One region of the Comamonas sp. C24C genome, then DNA from elsewhere that is predicted to be linked to it. Evidence: predicted binding sites of a transcription regulator. Region 1 holds the regulator's gene; the other holds the start of a gene.
The links. Region 1 encodes FNR, which switches genes on or off when oxygen is low (the NO sensors DNR and NnrR bind a similar motif). Its sites were predicted from a motif close to TTGATNNNNATCAA; they were not measured.
Positions count from the first base shown of each region.

Region 2: ACLBXN_RS19315 (universal stress protein) is a predicted target of FNR. The motif match lies at 6,788-6,801, and genes of this name have one in related genera.

Region 1 is NZ_JBKFBC010000002.1:489,605-499,571, reverse strand. It holds gene ACLBXN_RS05950 (helix-turn-helix transcriptional regulator) at 1-538, opposite strand, end outside; gene ACLBXN_RS05945 (sensor domain-containing protein) at 720-3,203, opposite strand; gene ACLBXN_RS05940 (HD-GYP domain-containing protein) at 3,206-4,450, opposite strand; gene ACLBXN_RS05935 (sulfite exporter TauE/SafE family protein) at 4,561-5,274, opposite strand; gene hemN (oxygen-independent coproporphyrinogen III oxidase) at 5,278-6,660, opposite strand; gene fnr (fumarate/nitrate reduction transcriptional regulator Fnr) at 6,930-7,652, shown strand; gene ACLBXN_RS05920 (hypothetical protein) at 7,818-8,081, opposite strand; gene ACLBXN_RS05915 (FixH family protein) at 8,454-8,759, opposite strand; gene ccoG (cytochrome c oxidase accessory protein CcoG) at 8,875-9,967, opposite strand, start outside.
Region 2 is NZ_JBKFBC010000011.1:109,450-119,416, reverse strand. It holds gene ACLBXN_RS19340 (PRC-barrel domain-containing protein) at 223-570, opposite strand; gene ACLBXN_RS19335 (hypothetical protein) at 639-821, opposite strand; gene ACLBXN_RS19330 (EAL domain-containing protein) at 1,229-2,758, shown strand; gene ACLBXN_RS19325 (hypothetical protein) at 3,048-3,908, opposite strand; gene ACLBXN_RS19320 (clostripain-related cysteine peptidase) at 4,262-6,064, shown strand; gene ACLBXN_RS19315 (universal stress protein) at 6,223-6,666, opposite strand; gene ACLBXN_RS19310 (alpha/beta fold hydrolase) at 6,984-8,789, shown strand; gene ACLBXN_RS19305 (FABP family protein) at 8,886-9,527, opposite strand; gene ACLBXN_RS19300 (DNA breaking-rejoining protein) at 9,643-9,967, opposite strand, start outside.

The sequences.
Region 1 (9,967 bases):
TGATACGCCAGCCATAGGAGCAGCCGTTATCGGTCATGACGTCCACGGCCAGAATGTGCTCAATGTCCACCCCCTTGCACCAGTCGGTGTAGTAGCGGCAGGAATGCCATTCGGACTCCGTCATCACATCCCGCAAGGTGAGCACCTGGTCCTTGGCAATGCCGAGAAACGGACTCCACTGCGCATAGGGGTCGTAGGGAATGACCTCCGAACGGCCTCCGGTTGCCGAGATTACCCAGCCCACATTCTCACCATGGGGGTCGCGCACCACGAGCGAGGCGTAGTTGCCATTGGCACAAGAACGCAGCAGTTCCAGAAAAACCTTCCAGTGCTGCGGATCCATGGCGGACTCATACAGCGCTGCAATCAGCAGACTCATGGCTTCGGTGCTGATAAGCGGAGTTTCATCCAGCGAGCCAGCTGCACTGGACTCGACATGCCTCGGAGCAGAAAAGCCGACAGAAAAACCATTTACGGCTTCTAGAGCGGCCGAGCGGTAGTTGTAGAAGTCAAAACTTGCGTATTCGCTTTTGGGCATTGGCTATCTCAAAAAATCCGGCCCATCAGCACTGCACAGTTGCTCAACTCTGCACGCATTGTTCATTGTTGTAGGTGCCCGGCAGTCGGCCCAAGAAATGCCCTGATCTTGCCGAGCCCTCATAGACTACGCATCGTCAAATCAGACGATGGAAAACCTAGCGCAAACGCATGCCCAGTGTCTATTGCAGACCTGCAATATGAATACCGCTGCCATCTTCGTCCGGCGAGTACGGCTGTGCGCCGGATGCCTGCTCGGATGCGCCTTGATCCAGGCGCTTTCTGAACTGCTCCGCTGGCAAGGCCGGCGAACACAGATAGCCTTGAAAGTAGTCGCCCTGCAGCTGCTCTATGGCCTGGCACTGCTCCTGCGTTTCCACACCTTCGGCCACCAGCTCCACGCCCAGGGCCTGCCCCATGCTGATGATGGCGCCTACGATGGCCTTGTCTCCCGCGTCGTGAGGCAGGCCGCGCACAAAGCTCTGGTCGATCTTGATCTTGGAGATCGGCAGTTTTTTCAAATAGGCCAGGCTCGAATAGCCGGTGCCGAAGTCATCGATCACAAGGCCCACGCCCAGCTCTGCAATCTGATGCACGCGCAAGGCCATTTCCTGTGCTTCCTGCAGCAGGATGCTCTCGGTCAATTCCAGCTCCAGCCATTGGGCCGGCAAGCCGCTGGCTTCCAGCACGCGCTTGAGGCGATCCACAAAGTCCGGCTGCCTGAACTCCAGTGCCGAGACATTGACCGACACCTTGACGGGCTTGCCCATGGCCAGCCAGCGCGCGGCCTCCTGTACCGACTGCTCCAGCACCCAGGCATCAAGTGCAACCACATAGCCGGACTCTTCGGCCAGCGGAATGAAGGCCGCCGGAGAGATCACGCCCAGCTCCGGATCCGTCCAGCGCAGCAAGGCCTCCGCTGCCACAATGCGACCCGAGCGGATATGAACCTGGGGCTGGAAGTGCACGGCCATATGCCCCTTGTCCAGAGCCTGGCGCATAGCGTGCTCCAGCTTCATGCGTGAGAGCAGGCCTGCACTCATCTGCGGCTGGTAGAAACTGAAATTGCCGCGTCCGCGCTCCTTGACGCGATACATGGCGATATCGGCCTGACGAATCAGCTCATCAAGCGTCAACCCATCCGCAGGAAACTGCGCCGCGCCAATGCTGCATTGCACGGAAAAACCCAGGCCGTCGAGCATGAAGGGCTGACGCATCTCTTCCAGAATGCGGGCGGCCACGGCCGAAGCGCCCTCTCCGGTGCAGTCATGCAGATAGAGCACGAACTCGTCCCCTCCCTGGCGACACAGCACGTCGGCAGGGCGCAACAATCCGCCCAGCCGCTGAGCAACCAGCTTGAGCACCCGATCGCCAAAGTCATGACCCAGAGAGTCGTTGATGATCTTGAAGCGGTCCAGATCCAGAAACAGAATGCTGAAAGGCTGCTGCGTAAAGCGCGCAGCGGTGATGGCGGCCTGTACATGGCGGCTCAAGCTCAGGCGGTTGGGTAATCCGGTGAGGGCATCGCTATAGGCAAGCTGCTCGATCTGCTTTTGGGCACTGCGCTGCATGGTCATGTCGCGCATGAAGCCAATGCTCTGCACCAGACGACCATAGCCGTCGCGCAATGCCACCCAGGACAGCCAGACCGCGCAACGCTGACCGTCGCTCTGCTTGAGCCAAAGATTGCCCTCCCAGAAACTGCCCACATCCCAGCGCGCGGATGCCAGCTCCAGCAGATCGGAAACAGGGCCGCCTTCGGACTCGAACAGCGCCCAGGCGGCAAGACCCAGCACCGACCTTCCATGCAGCAACTGCACGCCCGCCGGGTTGATCTGCACAATGACGCCCGCGGCATCGGCGATGAAGATGCCGTCCAGGCTGGACTCGAACACGCGCGCCGCGAGACGCAGCTCGGTCGCTGAACTGGATTCCGCCGTGATATCCCGGTAGGAATAGATCCGCCCTATCGCCACACCGCGACTGAGCTGAGGCACGGAACGACGCTCCAGCACCCGACCGCTTAGCAGTTGCAGCACCTCCGAGGTCTCGGGTGCCGACAGATCCTGCGCCTCCTGCAACAGCGTGAACTGGCTCTCGCTGCTGATGGTCTGCGCTTCAAGATGGGCGAAGATGGCCTCGTCGTCACGTTGCACGAGCAGGGATTCGGGCAGTTGCCACAGCTCTGCGAAACGATGGTTGAAGGCGCGAATGCCGCCGCGCAGATCGCAGACCAGCATGCCGTCTGCGGTGGACTCCAGCGTCGCCCGCAACTCCGCAAGCAGCATGTCCAGCTCGCTTTCATGCCGCAACTGCTCGCTGCGGTCGAGCATGGTGAGCAACAACCAGCGCGGGTTCTGGGCGATGGAGCCAACCCCCATCTCCACGGCCGTCAACGATCCATCCGCCTTACAGATCTCCGTGAGAAATTTCGCGCCGCCCACCCAATTGGAAGCGTCCTGCCAGAACGCCTTCTGCACCAGGGAAGCGCAAAGCACATCGACATACTGCTCCCGTGCCTGCTCAGGGGTGTAACCCGTGAGCTGCGTGCTGGCCGCATTGGCATGAAGCACGCGCAGGCTCTGCGCATCCAGCAGCCAGACGGCCTCCTGCAAGCCATCGAGCATGGCGGCGAGCAGAGGGTCGATCAGAAAACTCTGCGGCATGGTCACGCGAGATCTTTCTCGACAGCAGGTGCTGCAGAACTGTCAAAAAAATAGCAAAGACGTCTTTGTGGCTGTAAAGCTTCCAGCGCATTGCGCGATAGCTGATTACGCGTCAAACCACGCCGAATCCCCAAACCCACATATTCAAGCAAATCGACGAACCGCAACTTCTGCGCCGTCTGCGTGTCATAGGTCAGCACCTGCGGCTTGAGAGACTGGCTGGTATTGACGGACACCACTACCCCCATGCGCCCGTCGCTGAGCTCCACCAAGGACCCCGGCGGATAGACACCCAGAGTCTGCACGAATGCCTTGAGCACTTCAGGTGCATAACGCTGGCGATACTGCCCGTACAGTGCGGCCATGGCTTCATGGGGCGTCATTTCGTTGCCTTGCAGTGGCAGATTGCACAAACGCTCGAAATTGTTGGCCAGCGCCAGTATCTGTCCGGCAATATCCATATCGGTCGCCAGCAGGCCAAGCGGAAAGCCCGATCCATCGGCCCACTCATGGTGCTGGGCGATGGCCGTCGTGACCGAAGGAGGATAGCCCATGGACAGGGCCAACGCCACCGACTCTCCCACATGCCGTGCATAGGCGGTCTCTCGCAGCGGCATGCGATCCGTGCCTTGATTCAGTGCATTGGCCGACGCGGAAATCTCCAGCCCTGGCTTGCCGATGTCATGCAGCAACGCTGCCGTGCCCAGATCCTGCAGCACATCGTTGCGCAAGCCCAGTGTCTTGCCCAGCAACAGGCTCAGCACGGAAACGTTCACTCCATGAACACCGAATGTGGCACCGCCCGTATCCGCGAGCAGATGCAGACTCAGATCACGAGCCTGCGCCAGTTTGACGACTTGCTGCGCAACCAGCTGATCCGTCGTGGCGCGCGCCCGCTCGGGGTTGGCAGGCAACAGGGCCTGAACATCGTCAAATACGGAAACCGCACCCAGAAACCGGGACTGCACCCCCAGAATGCTGTCTCGCCAGGCATGCGCATCGCTGTCCGGATGGCTCACAACAGGCCGAGGAGGCGCGACGGAAGGCGTGACAGCCTCCTCCAGATCGCTTCTGGAGAGATCAACCTGTACGGCCTTGAGCTTCAGGGTCCTGAGCGTCTGCAACTGCTCGTCATTGACAATCTTGAAGCTGCTGACGGGAAACGGGTGGCGCAACCAGCCAGTCTCCAGATGGACATACATGCCAATTCGCAGTTGTCCGATATCAATAGCAACGAAACGATTCACTTTGAGCGCTACACACAAGATGAGACATTATTCCGCAGTTCCATGACTGCTCAACCATGACTAGGGTCTGTTGGGATGCAAACTGCACCAACATTCCCCTCCTGTGTGACTTATCGGCACCAAAGGCTGGGTTTGTAGACCAGATCCATCCACAAAGCCCAACTCGCAACACCAATCAGCATCAAACCCGCAATTCTGGTGCCCCAGCGCGCCCGCAATGCATTGAGATGCGACTGCCCCAGCTGCCACAACCAGGGGCCCGCCAGCAACCACACTGCGCCGCCAATGGCAAACGCCGCCATTGACAGAGCACCTTGCCAGACTCCGCCACTCAGCGCGGCCACCAGCACTGCCGAATAAAGCAAGCCGCAAGGCATCAGGGCCCAGGCAAAGCCCGCGGCCAGGCTCCCTCCCGGGGCGACGACCCAGGGCTGGACCCTGGCCCAGACAGAGCGCCCCGCCTGCTCCAGCCACACCGGTTGTCGCGCCTGCACCAGCATGGCCAGACCCCAGGCCATGACCGCGACATGCATCAGCGTCCAGAGCTTCTGCAAGGCCGTTGTCTGACTGGTCAGCCAGGCCAGACTCTCCATGGCCACAGCCGCCACTCCGCCCAGCAGGGCATAGCCGGCAATGCGTCCCAGATGAAACAAACTGGTGCGCAGCCATTGGCGTTTTTGCAGGCCGTGCAAGGCGATGACCTGGCCGTCGCTGGCAGGCCTTGCGCCCGTCACGACGCTGCAGGGCGCAGCGCACATCACAAGACAATGGGGCCCACCCACGAGCCCCATGATCAAAGCAGTCCAGACCAGCGAAAACAACATGCGCTAGATGATGCGCGAAAAGCGCGTGCGGTTTCGGTCGGCCTGCAAATATCGATCAAACAGCATGGCTACTCCGCGCACGAAAAACCAGCCCAGGCCCGTGACCTTGAAGCCCTCGTCGGATAGCTGAACCAGGCCATTGCGCTGCATTTCCCCCAGTGCAGCCAACTCCCGAGCAAAGTACTCGCGGAAATTGATCAGCCAGGCCTGCTCCATCGGCTCATACAGGACGGAGCCCTGACACATGATGGCCATGATGATGGCTCTGCGCACCAGATCGTCACGCGAGAGCGCCAATCCGCGCTGCACGGGCAGCATGCCGCCATCAATGGCGTCGTAATACTCTTCCAGGGTCTTGACGTTCTGGCTGTAGGTGGCGCCCACCTTGCCGATGGCCGATACGCCCAGTGCAATCAGGTCGCAATCGGGCTGGGTGCTGTAGCCCTGGAAGTTGCGATGCAGGCGCCCCTGACGCTTGGCGATGGCCAGAGAGTCGTCGGGCAGCGCAAAGTGATCCATGCCCACATAGACATAGCCGCCATTCATGAAGGCATCAATTGCGCCGGAGAGCATGTTCAGCTTCTCCTGTCCCATGGGCAAGTCAGCCGATGCAATACGCCTTTGCGGCTTGAAGCGCTCGGGCAGATGCGCATAGGCATACAGAGCAATACGGTCGGGACGCAACTCGTTGACCTGGGCCAGCGTTCGCGCAAAAGACTCGGATGTCTGCTTGGGCAAACCGTAGATGAGGTCCACATTGATGGAGACAAAGCCCAGACGGCGGGCCTCGGCCACCAGCTCAAAGACTTGCTCGGCTGGCTGCTCCCGGTGCACCGCTTTCTGCACCGCGGGGTCAAAATCCTGCACGCCAAAGCTCAGGCGATTAAAGCCCATGTCCTTGAGTGTCTTCAGCCTCTCGTTGCTCACGGTACGCGGATCGACCTCGATGGAATACTCGCCGGCTGGATCGAGCTTGAAATGCTCACGCATCAGAAGCATCAACTGCTGCAGTTCGGCATCGCTGAAGAAGGTCGGCGTACCGCCTCCCAGATGCAACTGGCTTACCAGCTGGCCTTTGCCGCAATGCTCGGTATGCATGGCCAGTTCACGGCCCAGATAATCCAGATATTCGGCAGCCTTCTCATGATGCTTGGTCACGATCTTGTTGCAGGCGCAGTAATAGCAAAGCGACTCGCAAAATGGCACATGCACATAAACGGACAAAGGCAAGGCACGTGAGCTCGAATGCGTCTTGCGTTGTTTCAATGCCAGGATATAGTCGTCTGCACCAAAAGCCTCAACAAAACGGTCGGCTGTTGGAAATGATGTGTAGCGCGGGCCGGGAATATCAAAGCGGCTCAGCAACTCGGGCGTGACTGCGGTCATAACTGAAAGTTAGGGTGCGCCCACACTCCACATTGAGCAGATTTCAAAGAAAATCAGATCCTGGAAATCATGCCCATAATGGGCAGAAGCACATGTTTTTGAATGAATGCAAACAATGTGCCCCAAGGCAATCCAACTGTCCTTGATGAATATCAAGAGAGCGCAAGGCAAGTACTGCGACAATTTGATCCAACTCATCACTAACTACGAGGTCAATGACCGGCGCGACTCTCCATTCCAAGTCTGTCTGTGCCGTTGCTGAAAAGCCCATGAATCTTCAGACCATCAAAGCATCCTGCTCCAACTGCAATCTGCGTGAACTGTGCATGCCCATGGGCCTGGACGATGAACAAATGGAGCGCATTGACGAAATTGTGGCCACGCGCCGCAAGGTGAAACGGGGCGGGCTGCTGTTTCGCAACGGCGAGGAGTTCACCTCGCTGTACGCCATTCGCACCGGCTTCTTCAAGACCAGCGTGGCCACCGAAGACGGTCGCGACCAGGTCACGGGCTTTCAGATGGCCGGCGAGATCATCGGTCTGGACGGTATCGTCAACGACCACCACACCTGCGATGCCGTGGCGCTGGAAGATGCCGAAGTCTGCATCATGCCTTTCGACAAGCTCGAACAGCTCTCGCGCGAAGTCACGGCACTGCAAAATCATGTGCACAAGGTCATGAGCCGCGAAATCGTGCGCGAGCATGGCGTGATGCTGCTGCTGGGCAGCATGCGTGCCGAAGAGCGTCTGGCGGCCTTTGTGCTGAACTTGGTGCAGCGTCTGTCGGCACGCGGCTTTTCGAAGTCGGAGCTGGTACTGCGCATGACGCGTGAAGAAATCGGCAGCTATCTGGGCCTCAAGCTGGAGACCGTGAGTCGCACCTTCTCCAAGTTCGCCGAGGAAGGCATCATCGAAGTCCGACAGCGCCATCTGCGCATTCTGGATACCGAGGCGCTCAGGCGCATCGTCAACAGCCAGCAATGCCAGGACTGACTTCGACAGCAGCCCTCAAGACAAAGCCCGCAGACAGCGGGCTTTTTTGATGGCGGCGAATGCCTGCCAGGAGTTTCCGCTAACAGGGCCGCCGACACAGCGAGCGGCCAGCCCCTCCATCCGGAGCCGCCACCTGTTCGAAACTGCGGTCCTGTGCGCAGCACCTTACTCGACCAGGGGCTCCGAGACTATGCCCTGGTTCAGATCGCTGGCCGAACGCCCCAGCATGACGGTCATCAGTCCGCTGAACACGGTGACCGCCCAGAAGGCAAAAAAGGCCAGGGTGTAAATGCCATTGCGCGACCATTCCAGTGGCGAGCCCAGCCAGTGCATATCCAGCGGGTCCACAAAGGCAAATACCACCATTTCCATGATTGCCGCGGCCAGAAAAGCCGGCCAGACAATCCACATCCAGCGTCGAGCATCCATCGCGATTCTCCTTGGCCTGTGGGTTTGAACCTATTTTGCACAATTGCCATGACCTTCCCAGACATACCAAGGGCATGCACTCAGATGGGAAACCCTGGACCGCTATTATTTGAAGAGCTTCCAGCGCTTTATGTGTATCGATTTGAGGTCTATATCTATCTGAAATAGCCTTTAACAAAGCGCTATGCGCTCCTGTTGTTGAACTCCACCCGGCCATCCCTTGCCGGCAGCCGAGAACTGCAGGGGCCCTCCCGACTCTTCTGTCGACCAAGACATAGAACGCCGTCACGGCACACCGGCTACAGAAAAGCCTGCAACCAGGGCCGCAAAAAAAGGCCGCGGAAGTGGCCTTGGGATGCGTTGAAATCTCGGTCAGCGATCCAGCGGATGGTCCTTGGCCGGCGTCGCGGCATGGTTGCGCCCCGTCACTGCTGGCGCCAGGCTTTTTTCGCTCTCGGTGAGGCGCTGGTTGATCTCAATGCCGTGACGATAGTAGTCGGGGTCGATCACGGGATCCGGCTTGCTCATGGCGATATAGGCGGTCACGATGCCCGCGACCACCACCACGGCGGGACCGGCGATGACGAGCCAGACATGGGCAAACTTCCACCAGGGCTTGCCGTCCTCGGGGTGGATGATCTTGGCCTTTTGCAGGGCCTTGGCTTGTGCTGCCGACATGGTTAAACCTCTTTTCAGAAATCTGGCTGCCCAATTGCAAATCTGCAATCGGGCAGCATCAATTGTTGCTGATTCGCGATGCCCTTGCGTGGCTGTCGCGATGCATGCCGCAGGCCTAGCGCGGCACCAGGAACACGGACTTTTCGGAGATGCGTCCGGCCCCAGCCGTCAGCGCATCCACATTGAAATGCACGGGGTGCGAGCCGGAAGCAGCCGAGCCATAGGGGATCTGCAGGCGCACCGCAATGCCGCGCGTCTCGGCCGGACCTACCGAGACTTCCTGCTCGGATACTACCTCCAGCTGATCCAGCCCCGTGGCGCTGATGCGATAGCGCTGCTCGGACTCGGTCGCATTCATGATCTGCAGGCGATAGACGTTTTCGAGCTTGCCGCCAGCCACGATGCGCGACAGCGCGGCGCGGTCGCGAATCACGTCGACCTTGAGGGGCTCGCGCAGTACCAGGCTGGCGATCATGGCTGCGCTCAGCGCCAGCAGCACGGTCGAGTAGATCAGCACGCGCGGGCGGAAGATGCGCCGTATCACCTGCGCCTGCTTCCAGAGCTTGGCCACGGCGTTCTGCGTGGTCAGGCGGATCAGGCCGCGCGGGTACTCCATCTTGTCCATCACGGAGTTGCAGGCATCGATGCACAGACCGCAGCCAATGCACTCGTACTGCAACCCCTTGCGGATGTCGATGCCCACGGGGCAGACCTGAACGCAAAGCTTGCAGTCTATGCAGTCACCCAGACCCTGCGCCTTGTAGTCCACGTCTTTTCTGCGCGGCCCGCGCGCTTCACCACGCTGGACGTCGTAGCTGACGATCATGGTGTCCTTGTCGAACATGGCGCTCTGGAAGCGTGCATAGGGGCACATGTACTTGCAGACCTGCTCGCGCATATAGCCGGCATTGCCGTACGTGGCAAAGCCGTAGAACAGCACCCAGAAAATCTGCCAGCTGCCCTGGAAGGCCATCAGCTCCACACCCAGTTCACGGATGGGCACGAAGTAGCCGACAAAGGTGAATCCGGTCCAAAGGGACAGAACAATCCAGAGGAACTGCTTGAGCGACTTCTTCCAGATTTTCTCGAAGGTCCAGCCATGCTTGTCGATGCGCATGCGGGCGCTGCGGTCTCCCTCGACCTTGCTCTCGATCCACATGAAGATCTCGGTATAGACCGTCTGCGGACAGGAAAAGCCGCACCACAGA
Region 2 (9,967 bases), on a different contig from region 1:
GACCCTCTGCCCGGACGATCACACCGGATGGCCCCGCTTGACCCTGCGGGGAGAGGTTGCGTTTAAGGCCCGCGGGGCCGGGAGGCTACATTTGAAAATCTCCGGGCAAAAAAAAACCTACCGCGAGGTGGGCTGAACTCCAACAGGATGGCGGCCGGCGCTCACCGGCCTGCAGTTCTTCTTGGGATCGGGCGCAAGCGCTTGCGCGGCTGCGCGCCGGGCTTAGACAAAGGGCACACCGTAGTGGTCGTAGACGCGGCGGCCGTAGTCGTCGGTGTATTCGGGCAATGCGCCACCTGCGTAGTGAGGGGCGTTTTCAAGCCGTTCCTTGGTGACGGAAACCACGTAACCGCCTTGACTGGGCTCGTATTTGAGGCTGTCCCAGGGCAGGGGATAGAGATCCGAGCCGATTCCCAGGAAACCGCCAAATTGCATCACTGCGTATCGAACCTTGCCGCTGAGCTTGTCGATCATCAGTGAGTCGATGGACCCCAGCTTGTCGCCGTTAGGGTTGTAGACATTGGTGCCGTTGACACGATCGGATGAGATGACAGGTGAAGCTGATTGCATTCCTGCTCCTTTCTTTGCGTGGTTCAGAACAGCGCTGGCGCACAGGGCCAGCGCTGAGGCGCGCAGTTTCAGTGCTGGGGCGTCTTCTGCTGCTGCTGGGCAGGATTCTTCTGCTGGCCCGGGCTCTGCTGCTGTTGCTGGCCGGGCTGGTTGGTGTTCTGGCCTGGCTGGCGTTGACCAGGGCTTTGCTGCTGCTGTTGCTGCTTGTCCTGCTGGTTGGGGCTGTGCTGCTGGTTGGCTTGTTGCGTCATTTCCTTCACTCCTTCAGGTTGGTGATCAGCAAACCGGTTGGCTTGCTGAGGGCCCATGGTCACCGACTCAGGAAAAACCCTTCTGTAGGAGAACGGGGCGCAAGCCTGAAAACTGTGAGTGAGCCGCCATTACGTAGCATTTGGTTTACGTTTGAGGCGGAACTCTCGATATTCCTCACACAAACCATCACAAAGTGGCGCGGGTGACGGCCCGGCGCAAGGTGCACGCAGGCGTGGAGTGTCGGAGCATGCTTTGCTGGTTGACGTATGGCCAGGAAGCAAGCGCGCAGCCTCTTGCAGGTGCATTGCCGGACTTCAGGGTAAACATTCCGATACAAAGAAAGCCCTCTGGTATTTTGGGGGCTGAACATAGAATGACATTTCAATAGGCATATACAAATCAATCAATGAATAAATTATCTGGAATCAATAAAAACCCAGTAAAAATAAGAATTTTGATTTATTTATTGCCTGTCGCAGGATTATTTTCAGGAATTTTTTTCGGCAGCAGACTTGATTTCCATCATTTTGAGAATCAAGCTGAAATACAGCATTCATTTATCTTGAAGCGAGCCATGAGGGAGAGGCAGGAAGAAACAAAAATCTTCGATGCTCTTGACTCAAAAAAAGCAGACTGCAGTCTTGATGATATTCAGGAGATGAAAGGCTATCTTTCCCAATCTAAATATATAGCGGATATAGGCAGAATGATTGATGGGAGAATAAGATGCACCGCAATGTCGGGATTGGTCGATGGAATAGTGCTTTCTGAATCCGCTTCAAAGCAGCGAAATGATGGGGCATTGGTATGGCAGGATGTTGAATTCTCGCAGCTCAATAAGGAAAAAGGATCGGTTGCCTTGCGTGGCAGTGTGGCTATCTTCACCCATGGGGATTTGTATGACGATCTGGCTGCAGAAGGTACTAATTCAGTGGTGCAGATTAACTCGAGAGATCAGGAGATAATATATTGGTATTCCCGAGTTTTGGATAATTACAGGCTCAAGAAAGAAGAATTAATATCCGAGTATATCTGGCCGCAGCTTCAAAAAACGAGTTGCCTGTCGGATATTTGCGTTCAGTCCGAATTCAGGGTTTCGTGCCGGCTCAACACCCTGGTATTGTCAGCGTTGGGTTTGACGATTGGCCTGCTGTTGGCGATAACCATCGGGATGCGCTGGCGAGTCAAGCACGGGCTGCGTTACAGGCTGGTCGAAGCCATGAGGTCAAGGCAGATCTTTATGGAGTATCAGCCCCTGCTTGCTGTCGCAGACAAAAGAGTCGTCGGAGCGGAGGCACTGGCTCGTTGGCGGCATGATGAAGTTGGCTCGGTCTCGCCCGATATATTCATCCCTTTGATTCAAAAAATGGGTTTGCGAAAGGAATTCACCAGATATATCGTCACCAGCATTATCGAGGAGCTGGAGGTCAAGCTCAAGTCAGAGAAAGATTTTTATGTGGGTATCAATGTCTTTCCTGCAGATCTTGAAGAGGATGATTTCTTCTTGTTTTTGCATTCGACTCTGAAAAGAATGAATATTCCTGCAGGAAAAATAGTTCTGGAAGTGACCGAAGGCAGCCAGTTCAGTGTTGATGATCCGGCGAGAATTTTCGAAAGATACCGATCCTTGGGAGTGAAGATCTATATCGATGATTTTGGTGTGGGGTACTCCAACATCAGTCGCATGCTTGAAGGTGGTATCGACGGTATCAAGCTGGACAGGGTTTTCATCAGATCCGTGGATTCGCAGGCCGAGACGAATTCCATTTTTGATAACGTCGTGGCAATGACGCAAAAAATAGGAGTGCAGATCGTCATTGAAGGAGTAGAGACAATTGAACAGCATCAATACATTGCCAGGCTGGCTCCCGGGGCGATTGGCCAAGGCTGGTTCTATGGCCGCCCCGGACCGGCCGGCGCTCTGACTGTCCATTGACGGCGGGGCCGGCTCGCATTGCAGTCGGGTCAGCCGCGTGAGCTGCAGCAAGTTTGGGCGATCACTCCCATGCTCGGAAGGCACCGCTTCCGGAATGCATGGAGCTTGAATGGCGAGCGATCAACTGTAGCTGCAGCACAGCTAATCGCCGGACATGCCGAAGCTGGGCTTGATTATCAATTTTGATAGCTTTAATCGCTTGATTGTTAACCGTTTGAGGCCGGTTTTCCTCAAATTTCGGTTTCGCTGCCATTTCCCTGCAGCGACTGGCAGTCAGCGGAATTGCCATTCAGGCCAGGCAGTTCAGGTCGTAGCCGACCATGAAGAGCGAGGCTTCCATGGCGCGCATGCGATCGGGCTGGGCGGCAAACAGGCCCGGGGTCTTGCGCAGGGTTTCGGCCATGACCCAGGCCAAGCGGACCTTGGCGCCGGCCCAGCGCTGGGGAGTGCCTTGGCTGGTGTAGAGCAGGGTGCCCGGCGACGGTGGCTGGTCAAACAGGCAAGCCAGTTTGTGCTGGGGCTTCTGGCTACCGCCGGCAAGGGGAAAGCTCAGCGTGTCGGGCAACTGGCGTGTGCGGCTGTGGCGACGCCAGAATTCCACCTGCGCAGCCGCTGCGGCACTGACGCGCGAGTCATAGATGGGCAGACCTTCTGTCGAATAGAACGCATGCACCTTGGTGAGCATGGAGTTCATGAGCTGTACCGTCGGAAAGCCGCTGCGCAGATTGGCCGTGCCCAGCGCCATCTCCTGGTGGGTTTGGGCAATGTAGTGGCTGATGTGGTTGCCAAGGCCCACGAGAAAGGGCCGTGCACCTTCCTTGGGGTTGCGCTCGCCGCCCCAGTCCAGCACATCGCTGCAGGCGGCCAGCGTGGCTGCGGCATCGCCGGCCTGCACGGCGGCGCGCAGCCTGGCAGACAGGGCTGCGGTCTTGGCGCACGACTCGGCCCAGTCGCCCGTTGTCAGGCCGGTCGCCCGCCAGCGGTAGTGGTGAGGCACCAGGTCGGCAAAGCAGGTGGTGGCTTTCAAGCCTTTGGGCACATAGGTGGAGGCGCGAATGTCCAGCTGAATCTGTCGCTGCGGCAGTGTGGCTGCGAGCCAGTCGGTGAAGCCAGCCACTTCGGGCTGTTGCAGAAATTCGGTGCGATTCATGGGTTTCTTGGGGCCGGTTGGATTGCTGGCAAGGCTCATTCGCGCTTTGCCCTGCGCGATGATTATGGCGCCTGTCGGATCAATTTTGATAGCTGCAGGCGCTTTATTCATCAGTGCTTTGGCCTGCTCCTTCTTTGGGAACATGCATGTGAATCCTGTTTGCAGGGACGGACGGCAAGGAACGGGCGTGCCGCCGCTCTGGGCCTTGACGGACTGATGGATGGATCCGTTTGCGCTGCCAAATACCTGATTCCAGTGATTGTTGCTGTCTACCTCAAAAGATGTAATTTCTATTCATTGAATATTTCAAAAAGTAATGGGAGACGGCGATGCAATGGATTCGATGGTGGGGAATGTTGTTGCTCACGATGCTGCTGATCGCCTGCGGCGGAGGCGATGGTGACAGGCCGCGCGCAAAAACCACGATGCTGGTCTATCTGGTTGCCTCGGATCTGATTGCCAGCGCGGAGGGCGATCTCACCCATATGCTGGCAGCGGCCAGCAGCAAGGACATCAACGTGGTTCTGCAGGTCGGCGGCGGCTCGGCTGCAGGCTCGGTGGCTGGTGTCGACCTGACGCAGACGGTGCGCTACCGGCTGGCTCCTGCTTCAGCCCCTTCGAATGGCAGGGGCTGGACTCTGGAGCGACTGCCTCAGGCAGAGCAGCCAGGTGCCCAGGTGGCCATGAACAAGGCCGATACCTTGCGCAACTTCATTCAGTGGGGAGCACGCCAGTACCCCGCTCAGCAATATGCGCTGACGCTCTGGAACCATGGCGGCGGCCCGGTCGCGGGATTCGGCTGGGACGAGGCATATGGCGGTGGTAAATCCATGAGCGTGAAGGACATCACCAGTGCAATCCAGCAGGCCAATGTCAGGCTGGAGCTGCTGGGCTTTGACGCCTGCCTTATGTCCAGCCTGGAAGTGGCTGCCTCGCTACAGCCCTATGTCAACTATCTGGTGGCTTCGGAAGAGGTGACCACTGGCTGGGACTGGACCAGACTGGTGCAGTACATGGTGGACAACCCCCTGGCCAGGGGCGATGCCCTGGGCAAGACCATCGTGGACACCTACAAGCAACAGAATGGCTCGCTCGACTTCACGGCCTATGCGGTGACCGACCTCCAGCAGATCCCGGCTCTGATTGCCGTGCTGGAAAAGGCTGCTGCCAGCCTGCATCAGTCGCTGCAGAGCGGCGGGCTCGACACCTGGGTGCAACTGGCTGCGGCACGGCGCAATGCCGAGGACTTCCAGACCAATATCTTCAACACGCAGTTTGATCTGGTGGACGTGCTTTCCTGGGTCAATGAGCTTGCCGCGCGCAATCTGCTGAGCCGCTCGATGCAGCAGGACATTCGCACTGCATTCGACCGTGCGGTGATTCACAAGGATGGCGGCGAGGACGAAGCCTACGGCCTGATGATGTACTTCCCGCGCTATTCCACGCTGAACTCTCGCCTGCTGGCGCAGTACGCGGAGCTGGACTTCTCTGCCCCTATCAAAGGCTTTGTGCAGGCCTATGCCGCTTTTGCCGGCAGCTCGCTGATGCCGCAAATCACTGTGACCAGCCCGGTGCTCAGCGGCAATGCCTTCAGTGCGCTGGTCAGCAGCAATATGCCGGGCCTGGGCCGTGTCTTTGACCGGGGCTATGCCGTGCTCACGCAAAACGGCGTGGCACTGGCCATGCAGCAGCTGGGTGTGAACGGCAATGAAGTTCGTCTGCCTCAGTCCCAGGTCTGGCCGCATCTCGATGGGCAGGTGATCACCATGCTGCCCGAAAACGATGAGGACACGGTGTTCATGATCCCTGTCAGGATGCTTGACGAAAATGGTAGCGAAGCTGATGGCATGCTTTATGCGCTGCAGGATGAACAGGGCCGCCTGGTCGTGAAGTACAAGCTTTCCTCGCAGGGCCTTGCCGGTATCGGCCTGGCCATGGCCAAGATTGAAGAAGACGAAGAATTCCATCCGCTCGTCATGAACGCGCAAGGGCAGTTGGTGGATTCCGGCGTCGAGCTGATCGCCCCCGAAGGCGACTGGATCATCGAGATGCAGGCAGTCCGTGGAAGCGGCTACAAGCTCTATGCCGCAGCCTCCGATCTGGTCGGACGCCTCAGGATTTCGCCCACTTCGGTGGATCTGGTCACGGCGAACTGAAGCTTGCCCAACGCAAAAGGCCATCGACAGATGGCCTTTTCAGTCCGAGCCTGAGCTTTGCCATACTCCTTCGTCCCGCATCCCGGTGCTCTCTTCGTGGGCCAGCTGGCCGTGTTCGGTGCTACAGACGTACGCTTTGCCGGCCTGCCGCGCAGCCCTCAGGGGCGGTGCACCAGCACCGGGATGCTGCTGTTAATCAGCACGCGCTGGGTTTCGCTGCCCAGCAAAATGCCGGCGATGCCCTTGCGGCCATGCGATGCCATGCAGATCAGATCGCAATGGTTTTCCTGGGCTGTTTTGATGATGGCCTGGTTGACGGAGATACCGGTCGCCCGCAGCGTCTTGCACTCCACGCCCGTGGCTGCAGCAATGTCGACCGCAGTCTGCAGTACCTTGTCGGCTTCCTTCTGGGCACTCTTGTCAAACTCGGCAGAGTTGTACGACATCAGTGCCTCGGCGCCGTAGATGATGGCGGAGTAGTCCGGCATCACGTACAGCGCGGTTACCTGCGCGCCTTGCTCCTTGGCCAGCTGTATGCCTGCGTGCAGCGCTGCTTCGGAGAGTTTCGAACCATCCGTAGGAATCAAAATATGCTTGAACATGTCTGCCTCCTTGCGCTCCAGCGCGCATATGGTTGCCAGATGAAATGGGCCGATTGCCGTTTCCATACTCACACTCGGACGTAGCCAATGCAAGATTGGGAGTGTTGATTCATGCAGTATCTTGACCAAAATCAAGAGGTGAAAAATTATGGGGAAGCGGATTGATCTTCCGTAAATAAATCGCTGATAGCTATTAAGAAAATAGTTGTGACATTGGATTGCTTTCAGCAAATACCTGATTCCAGTGATTGTCCGTATCTACCCTGAAATATGTAATTGCTCTTGCCTTGGTTTTTCAAAAAGAAAGAGGGAGAGCAATGAAATCGATGCAATGGTTGGGGCTGATACCGCTGGCCGCGTTGCTGGTGGCTTGTGGCGGCTCCGATGTGGAGCCAGAAACCAAAGATCCGCTGGCGACATACAAGAATCAGAAGCTGAGCTGGGGCAGCTGCGATGCCTATTTTTCGAAGTACTCCTCGGAAGGCTCCGAGCGCTACATCAGCAAGCTCGGCAGTCGTTTGCAGTGTGCAGATATCGAGGCTCCGCTGGATTACAAACAGCCCGACGGACTGAAGATCAAGGTCTCGGCCCTCAGGGTGCAGACCGCCGATGCTCCCGACAAAAAGCCTCATCTGTTCTTCAATCCCGGCGGGCCCGGTAGCGATGGCCTCAACTTGTCCCTGGCATATTCCCAGATGCTTGCCGGCGGCAACCCGAATACCGCCCTCGGCGCGATGTACAAAAAGGTCAGTGAAAGCTTCAACTTCGTCGGGTTCTCGCCCAGAGGGGTGGGAGCCAGTACCAATTTGCTGTGCAGCGGCAACGAGCAGGTCTATGCGCAGGATCCATCGGCGGATGGAGAGAACGCAGAGAACATCCGCAGAATCAGCGATGCTGCCAGATACATGGCTGTCAACTGCCAGAAGAACCCGATCTCCGATTTCATCAATACCGATGCCACGGCACGTGACATGGATCTGATGCGCCATCTGTTCGGCGACGAGAAAATGCATTACTACGGCATCTCGTATGGAACCTGGCTGGGCTTCTGGTATGCGGGCCTCTTTCCCGAGCGTGTCGGCCCGATGGTCGTCGACAGCAATATGAACTTCAGCCAGAGTATTCATGCGGCCAGCATCAGCTACGAAGTAGGCAAGATTCACAGCTTTGCCAACCATATTGCTCCCTATGCCGCGCGCCACAACAGCAGCCTGGGCATGGGCACCAGCACGCAGGAGATTGTGGACAGGCTGAAAAGGCTCGCGCCACCTTTGAATCAAATGCTGGTGCAGAGCAGCTTCCGGGCCGAGCCCAACACGATTGCCAGCGAGCTTCTCTATGCCCGCATGCTCATGGATGCGAGCGGCTATCTGCGCAATGGCATGCAGCCTTCCGACATTGCCAACCAGTTGCAGAACATTCAGGTCAGCACCGGTGATCCTGATGTGGATGCGAGCATTCCAGACAAGGCTTCCAGCATCGGCAGCGGGATATTGATGTTGAACGATCCGCAGTACTGGACAGCGGCCGCGCCGTTTTCTGCGGACAACTCCGACTCGGTCTTCAATACGGTGGTTTGCAACGACGAACTCTTGCTGGAGCGAGATCCGGTCTACTGGGTCAACAAGGGCTTCGAGCTGGCGCGAACGCTGCCCATAGCCAACAACCGTATTGCGGGCCAGCCCTGCCTGTACTGGAAACGACAGGCGCAGTTCTCCAAGCCGTCGATCGCCAGTCTGAAGACCGCCAGGATGCTCATGGTGCAAAGCGAGTTCGACGTGCCCACACCGCTGGCCGGTGCCATGGAGACCTTTGACCAGCTGCCGGCCACCAGCATGGTTTATGTCAAGAACGAAGGCAGCCATGGCCTGATGGTCTATCAGACCGAGTGCGTGGACCTGACGGTCATGAACTATCTGCTGGGTCAGGCACCAGCACGGCGCTTGACACAATGCCAGGGCAAGCCCTTGCCGCTGGATGCCCAGGTGCAGAATCTGCAGGCTCGCAGCATGAGGACCTTGCCGATATCAGGGCAGGAACCCAGCAATTTTGAAGATCCGGAACTGGCTCGGACGCTGCTTGAGCGCCTGCGCAAGGCCGTCGGCCCTGCATCATTGCTCTGAGGCCGTGCTGCGCAAGTATCGAGCAGCGCAATGCCTCGCTGCATGGGGTGCCCGGGGCGTGCGCGACGCTTGCGACAACGCCCGGGCTATTCGCCATCAGATCTCGACTGCAGCTCTTGCCGTGGGGTTGGGCGTGGGCTCGCCAATCTTGTGCAGGGTGTTGCGGTCGGTATGGGCAAAGGGTTCACTCTGACCGGGGATGGTGAGCGTGGTTTCCTGCTCGTACGACCAGGTGCCGTCGGAGTGCTTGGTGACGGTGATGGTATAGGCGTCGGTTCTGAAGGCGTGCTCCAGAAACGGGTTGCTGGAGATGCCGTTGACCGTGGAGCCGCGCACGGCCTTGAGGGTGAAGCTGGTGGCGTCTGCCGTGGTTTTTCCCGTGGCCATGGCCGTCTGCCCGCGCGGGATGCTCAGGGTCTGAATGATGTTGCCGGTGGCGGGCTCCCACAGCCAGTAGCCGACCTGGTCGTGAAAGGTTTCCACGTCGTCGGGCTTGACGATGCGCGTGTGATAGCGCAGACCGTAGAAGAGTTGGGGGCCATTGGTCTGCGCATCAATGGGTTGCAGTTCCATGTGCTCAATGAAGGCCTGCTTTTCGGGGCCGTCGGCCTTGGGATTGATGTCCAGGCCGCGCCTGCCGGTCCAGATGCCGGCCATGCCGGTGAAGGGGCCGAGATTGGCCAGGGTGTTCACATCGGGTGTGGGCTCGGTGTAGATGTCCTTGGGAAAGTTTTCCATATCGTGTAACGGGCTTTCACTTTGAATCTGGTGAAGCCAGTTTACAAGCCGCAGGTCGAGGTGAAATTGACGGTGGTCAGGATGCCGGACGCACGAGAGCTGCCGGTAAGAGCAGTCAGGTGCTTTCTTCGGTCGTGAGCGTGAAGCGTGCACTCTCGCCGCGCTGGGCGGCGTCACGTGTGAGAAAGATCAGCACGCGGTAGCTGGCACCCCTCTCGACGCGGAAGGTACAGATGTTTTGCCTGGCCGAGCCTGCGCAAAGCGGCTGGGCATTGCCGTCCTTGAAGATGTTCATCTGGCTGGACGGATTGTTGGTGTTGAGCGTGACGGTCATGCGCTGGAAGGGGCGCGTTTCCAGTCCGTATTGCACAACCCCATTGCCGGTGATCTGGCCGCTGTAGGAGTTGGAGTAGCCGCCCGGCGTCGTGAAGGCGGCCTGA